3 regions of the Roseibium sp. RP-7 genome follow, and region 1 is predicted to be linked to each of the others. Evidence: predicted binding sites of a transcription regulator. Region 1 holds the regulator's gene; each other region holds the start of a gene.
What was found. The regulator LexA, encoded in region 1, represses DNA repair genes until DNA is damaged. The targets are predictions, from matches to a motif close to TGTTCNNNNTGTGTTCNG.
Positions count from the first base shown of each region.

Region 1 (2,272 bases):
ATTCGTTCTGATGCCCTTCGGCCTTGCAGCTCTCCCTCTGGCTGTCATGTCTTTCGGAGTTTCACTTCTGTTGAAGGTTGCTTCCTTTACCGCAGCCCTTGATGCCGGCGGCGGAACTTCCGGAAGGCTCGACGGGGCTGCTGCATTGCTATTGCTATCATCATTATTTGCCGGATTGTTGGTGCCTGGCAGAAAGCGTGTGCTCGCAGGAGTGCCTCTCGTCGCAGGAATATTGCTTGTTCTCACCAGCCGGCCTCCGGATATCCAGATTGCTGCAAGCGGCTCTCGAATAGCTGCCCGCGATGAAACGGGAACTTTGCGTTACGCAGCAAGGGGGAGATCGTTTGCAAGTGATCTCTGGCTGCAGTCGGAAGGAGTGAGGAATGATGCGATCTTGTCGCGCAAGATGAAATCGCCTCAAAGAAATTGCGATGACGACGGTTGTGTCATCAGGGCCTACGTCAATTCAGAGGACGCAGAACGGCTGGATAGCAGGCAATCGTTTCTTGCAATCGCGCAGCCAAAGACATTTGAAGCGTTTCAGCTGGATTGCCGATATGCCGATTTGGTCGTGACCGATCTTGTCGCTCCGGAGAGCTGCGGTGCAGCCCTCGTCCTGGATCGCGGTACGCGCACCGAACGTGGTGCCGTCTCCATCTGGCTATCGCCCGGTGATTTCAGCGAGGCCGCAAATGCTACGAGCGGTGCCAGTGCACCGGGCCATCCGCCAAACGAAAATCTGAAAATCAAGAAACTGAAGTATGCCATCCCTGATCCACCGCGCCCCTGGCATCACCAGGGTACGGTAACAAGAGATAGCCTGCGTCTAGCCGAGCGCGCCTCAGTGGCCGAAGCGCGCGCAGAGGAGTGACTGGTCAATACTGACGAAACAGGGCAACGAGGCGGCCCTGAACACGAACGCGGCCGGGACCGAAGATCCTGGTTTCATAAGCCGGGTTGGCTGCTTCAAGAGCGATGGAAGCGCCTTTCTTGCGCAGCCTCTTCAAGGTGGCTTCTTCATCGTCCACAAGTGCAACCACGATGTCGCCACTGTCGGCGCTGTCGGTCCGGCGGATAAGAACGGTATCACCGTCCAGAATGCCCGCCTCAATCATGGAATCACCACGAACCTCCAGCGCGTAGTGTTCCCCGCGACCAAGCAGGTCCTGCGGCACTGTGATGGAATGGCTGTGTGTTTGAATGGCCTCGATGGGCACGCCGGCTGCAATGCGGCCCATGACGGGAATTTCCGTAACACTGGACACCGGCACCGGTGCAGCTTTTTCCGGCTCCGGTTTGCCGAGTGAGCCTTCAATGACTTCAGGTGAGAAGCTGCCTCTTGGCCGTGGAGCGCCCAGGCCGGGTGCGATGGAGTCCGGAAGACGAACAACCTCCATGGCTCTGGCCCGGTTTGGCAGGCGCCGGATGAAGCCACGTTCTTCAAGCGCAGTGATCAGGCGGTGAATGCCGGACTTGGAGCGCAGGTCGAGCGCATCCTTCATTTCGTCGAAAGACGGCGGCACACCGGTTTCTTTCAGTCTTTCGTGAATGAACATGAGCAGTTCGTACTGCTTGCGCGTCAGCATGTAGGCGTCCCCTGACCGAGAAAACATCTGGTACAAATCAAGAACATGGTACCTGTTCTCATTGTGTTCTGCAAGGGTAAATGTTCTCTTACTGTTCTTGGCTTCGAACAAGTTGCCGTATTCAATCCGTCTCCGATATCGGATTCAGGTCGTCCTTCGATCCGGTCATGATCAGCAGTTCACAGGTGATCAAAGTCGGCGCGCCACCAGCGGTGAGAATGCCCCGATGCAGTCCACCTTCGAGATCAACGGCGCGGATTGGGATACAAAGCTCTTGCTTCGGTTTCGCGCCAGCGTTTGCAGACAGGAGTATCTCGGAGATCAGACCTGTCATCGGCTGGGCATCGCGGAACGCTGCTCCGGCCAGACTGCCCAGTCCATAGACTTCGTAGGAGGGTGCTTTCAGCTCTTTTGCGAGTTCTTGGATGCTGTCCGTCAGGTCGGCAAACGGAGCGAGTGTGGTGATAAGCGCATTGTAGTCGGTTGTCCGTGACTGTTCGTCATCCTGTTGCACACGAAACAGCGTGAATTCGGTTTCCGGATCCAGCGATGCCACGAAGGCTGCGCCTTGCAGGCCGTACCCTTTGATAGCCCCCTGATGCGCAACCTTCAGCGTATGCGGCAGTAAGTGGCCAAGGTGCTCGGCTTCTTCCTCGTGCCAATAAGCGTGTACATGAGCGAACCAT
Region 1 is NZ_JBRKQA010000001.1:2,908,317-2,910,588, reverse strand. Features, by position in the region: gene ACVDG9_RS13115 (ComEC/Rec2 family competence protein) at 1-871, shown strand, start outside; gene lexA (transcriptional repressor LexA) at 876-1,586, opposite strand; gene ACVDG9_RS13105 (hypothetical protein) at 1,708-2,272, opposite strand, start outside.

Region 2 (2,272 bases), on a different contig from region 1:
CTCCGTTGCGGGTCCCGAAAAGCAAAAGGCCCCCTTCCGGAGTGCGGAAGGAGGCCCTTGGAAGACCGGACAAACGTCCGGAGCTTTCGCAGACGGAGACCGGAAGCTGAGGATCAGTCCTCTGCTTCTTCCGATGCAGCGTCCGGATCGATGATCGCATCGGCGATCAGGCCGGCGTTCTGGCGGATCGCCAGTTCGATTTCATCGGCAATTTCCGGATTATCCTTCAGAAACTGCTTGGCGTTTTCCCGGCCCTGGCCAAGACGCTGGCTGTTGTAGGAGAACCAGGCACCCGACTTTTCAACGATGTTGCCCTTGACGCCAAGGTCGATGAGTTCACCGGTCTTGGAGACCCCTTCACCATAGACGATGTCGAATTCCACCTGACGGAAAGGAGGCGCAAGCTTGTTCTTGACGACTTTCACGCGGGTCTGGTTGCCGACGACTTCGTCCCGGTCCTTGATCGCACCGATACGGCGGATATCCAGGCGGACGGAGGCATAGAACTTGAGCGCGTTACCGCCGGTCGTGGTTTCCGGAGAACCAAACATCACGCCGATCTTCATGCGGATCTGGTTGATGAAGATCACCATGCACTTCGACTTGGAAATCGACGCGGTCAGTTTGCGAAGAGCCTGGCTCATCAGACGGGCCTGCATGCCCGGTAGGCTGTCGCCCATCTCGCCTTCGAGTTCGGCCTTCGGCGTCAGCGCGGCGACCGAGTCGATGACCAGAACATCAATGGCGCCGGAGCGCACCAGCGTATCGGCAATTTCCAGTGCCTGTTCACCGGCGTCCGGCTGGGAGATCAGCAGATTGTCGATATCGACGCCAAGCTTGCGCGCATAGATCGGATCCAGCGCGTGCTCCGCATCGACAAAGGCGCAGATACCACCGGTCTTCTGGGCTTCGGCAACCGCATGCAGGGCAAGTGTTGTTTTACCCGAAGACTCCGGCCCGTAGATCTCGACGATACGGCCGCGCGGCAGACCGCCGATCCCGAGCGCGATATCAAGTCCGAGCGACCCGGTCGAGACGGCTTGCACCTCAACCACCTGGCCCTGACCCATCTTCATGATGGAGCCTTTGCCGAAGGCGCGTTCGATTTGGCTGAGCGCTGCGTCCAGCGCTTTTGTCTTATCCATCTGGCTGCTTTCTACGAGACGAAGTGTACTTTGCGACATGGCTTACGCTCCTTATTCCACGATGGACGCGCCGTTTCAATGAGAGCCTTTGTACACATTTTGTTCTCACTTGACAAGTCGGCAAAACCGATTGGTATTAAAATGAAAATGGCTGTTTGTTTCCAATATGTTCTCACTTATCGATTTCAGAACTTACCTTGCGTAATCTATTGATCGGAACATCCCGTGATTCCGCGATCGTGCAGAATCACCGGCGCTTCCCTGCCGCCAGTTGCCGCCCCGGCCTTAATCTGCTAGCCCGCCACTTTAACGGTTGCCAGTACCGGCGCATCGAACGCTTCCGTTCTGATGCCGGCTTTTCGTGAGACAGTCCAGAACGTGACTTCAGCCATCTCCTCCCCCGTCATCGCAATCGGTGCGATCCATTACGATACGATCGCCCATGCAAGCGAGCCGATCCGCCCCGAGACTTCGACCCCATCGAGGTTGAACGCAAAGCCGGGCGGCGTTGCCACGAACATTGCCCGTGCGCTGGTTCGGCTCGGGGTTGGAACACGCCTTGTGGGAGCGGTTGGAGAAGACGGCGCTGCCGACATGCTTTCCCGCCAGCTCAGTCAGGAAGGGCTCGAGCTGCATGTGAAGACCCGGAAAGGTCTCGCAACGGGCCAGTACCTCGCACTGCATAATCCGGCAGGTGATCTTGCGGCCGCCTGCGTTGACGACCGTGTTTTGTCCGAAGCTCCGGAGGATCTCTTCGACGGTATCGTTGCGCATCTTGCAGCAAACGCAACGGACGATACGATCTGGTTTCTGGATGCAAACCTGCCCGCTGCAATGCTGGTCCGGTTGACGGGGCGTGCCTTGCCCGGGCGTCTTGTTGCCAATGCCGTTTCGGATGCCAAGGCAATCCGGCTGCGTGGGGTTCTCGGCAAACTGGATTGCCTGATGCTGAATCGCGGCGAAGCGGCCACGCTTACCGGGCTTTCCCGTGGCACGTCTTCCGAAGACCTGGCGGCGGCCTTGTCGCAGACCGGTCCCAAGAGTTTTGTCCTGACCAGCGCAGCATCTGATGTGCTGGTGCTCGAAAGCGGGAAACTTCACCGGTTCGCACCGCTTCAAACAGATAT
Region 2 is NZ_JBRKQA010000002.1:315,880-318,151, forward strand. Features, by position in the region: gene recA (recombinase RecA) at 114-1,184, opposite strand; gene ACVDG9_RS16120 (PfkB family carbohydrate kinase) at 1,524-2,272, shown strand, end outside.
Region 2: the regulator LexA is predicted to act here: its motif matches at 1,302-1,319, upstream of recA (recombinase RecA).

Region 3 (2,272 bases), 290 kb from region 1:
GCCAAGTTCATACTGGGCATCGGCATCGCCGAAATAGGAGGCGGCATGCGTGAAGATCTGACGGGCACGTGATTCATTCTTGGGCACAGCGCCGTCGATGCCGTTCAGATAGTAGGAACCGAGCGCAACGAAGGCGCTTGAGACGAAGGGAGCATCCGGTGCATCGGGTCGATCTTCCCCGTGCTCACGAACGATCTGACTGTAATATTCAAACGCCTTGAGGTCGTCTTCCTTGACGCCGTCGCCGGAGGCATACATTTCGCCCAGCTTCCAGGCGGCCATGGGCTGACCGTTTTCGGCGGCATACTGCAGCGACCCAAGCGCAGCGGCCTTGTCGCCGGAATAATATTGGCGGGCACCGGCCCGCAGTGCTTCAGACGGGGAAAGATCGTTCGGACCGATCGCCCGTGCAGGCGCCGGCTGACCGTCAAAGGCGGCCACGGGCCCTGTCAGGCCGATCAGGATCAACGCACCGAGCACGGTTCCGGCTCTTCCCATGCGTTGAAGCTTTGTGCTGTTCTTAGGCATCCCAGTCACACTATTATCCGTCGGCAACGAAACAGATCCCCGACGGACTTTCTTGTTTTTTGTCCGCGCCAAGCGCATTTGCTGTCTCTTTGGTCCCAAAAGCATATGCCTGCGGGACCCACTGTTTCGGAGTGGCCTAAATTGGCCGATCATTTCGTCTTAAGTTGGGCCATACGACGCCGAAATAAGACCATTTCCTGACACTTTTGTCCGGACTGTGAACCACTTCAGGAGTTGATCCCGATCTGGTCGTCCCAGACATTAGCGTAACGGGTGACGGGCAAACATGGCCGAACAGGGGCAACGGTGGCAAACCGGGGCCCTGCAAATGACTCTGTCAGTAACTGTTGCGGAATTGGCACATATTGTGACCGCCCCTCTCCCATTCAAGACCCTTATTTCATCACAGGCGGGTTGATGATGTGTTTCCAGATCGGATTTTTGGGCCCAGGGCTGTTGAAAACGGGGGCTTTTGGCCAATTACCTTTGCCGTTCTATCTTTGTCCTTCAAACTGAGACATGATTCGGTGTAGGTAACAGCGCTGAGTTTGTAGAAACTGTGACCCAAGACCCATCAGGCGATACGGAATGAGCGCAAAAGACGATCTGTTTGCAGGCAACGCGGCGGTCTCTGCCCCAATGACACAAGATGAGCCCGCCCCAGCTCCGCAAAAGCCGCGTCCCGTTGCGCCAGTCGCGGTCAGCGACGATTATTCAGCGGCCGACATCGAGGTTCTCGAAGGGCTCGAGCCGGTTCGGCGCCGGCCAGGCATGTATATCGGCGGCACTGACGAAAAGGCGTTGCATCACCTCTTTGCCGAAGTGATCGACAACTCCATGGATGAGGCGGTTGCCGGCCATGCGACGTGGATCGACGTGTCGCTTTCCAACGATGGATATCTGACGATCACCGACAACGGCCGCGGTATTCCTGTCGACCCTCACCCGAAGTTCAAGGACAAGTCCGCACTCGAAGTGATCATGACGACGCTGCATGCGGGCGGCAAGTTCGACAGCAAGGTCTATGAGACCTCTGGCGGTCTGCACGGTGTCGGAATTTCCGTGGTCAACGCGCTGTCAGAGGAACTGATTGTAGAGGTCGCACGCAGCCGCAAGCTCTATCGCCAGATTTTCCGCCGCGGTCACGCCCAGGGTCCTCTCGAGCTGGTTGGCGACACCCAGAACAGACGAGGGACCCAGGTCAGCTTCAAACCAGACGATCAAATCTTCGGCAAAGGCGCCAAATTTGTCCCGGCGCGCCTTTTGAAGATGGCACGGTCCAAGGCCTATCTCTTTGGCGGTGTCGAGATCCGCTGGCACTGCGCACCTGAATTGCTGTCTGAAAAGGACGAGACACCGGCCGAGGCCGTGTTTCACTTCCCCGGTGGTCTTCGCGACTTTCTCAACGAGAGACTGACCAAGGAACGCCGTGTCGTCGACGACGTGTTCTTCGGCCGCACCGACAACGCCGGCAAACACGGATCCGTGGAATGGGCAGTGAGCTGGTTTGCCGGCGACGGCTTTGTCAGTTCCTACTGCAACACCGTGCCGACACCGGAAGGCGGAACTCACGAAGCGGGTTTCCGATATGCCCTGCTGCGCGGCCTCAAGGCATATGGCGAACTGACAAACAACAAGAAGGCATCCATCATCACCGGCGATGATGTGATGACATCAGCCGGCGGAATGCTGTCCGTCTTCATCCGTGAGCCCGAATTCGTCGGTCAGACCAAAGACAAGCTGG
Region 3 is NZ_JBRKQA010000001.1:2,619,267-2,621,538, reverse strand. Features, by position in the region: gene ACVDG9_RS11825 (tetratricopeptide repeat protein) at 1-528, opposite strand, end outside; gene parE (DNA topoisomerase IV subunit B) at 1,117-2,272, shown strand, end outside.
Region 3: the regulator LexA is predicted to act here: its motif matches at 1,019-1,036, upstream of parE (DNA topoisomerase IV subunit B).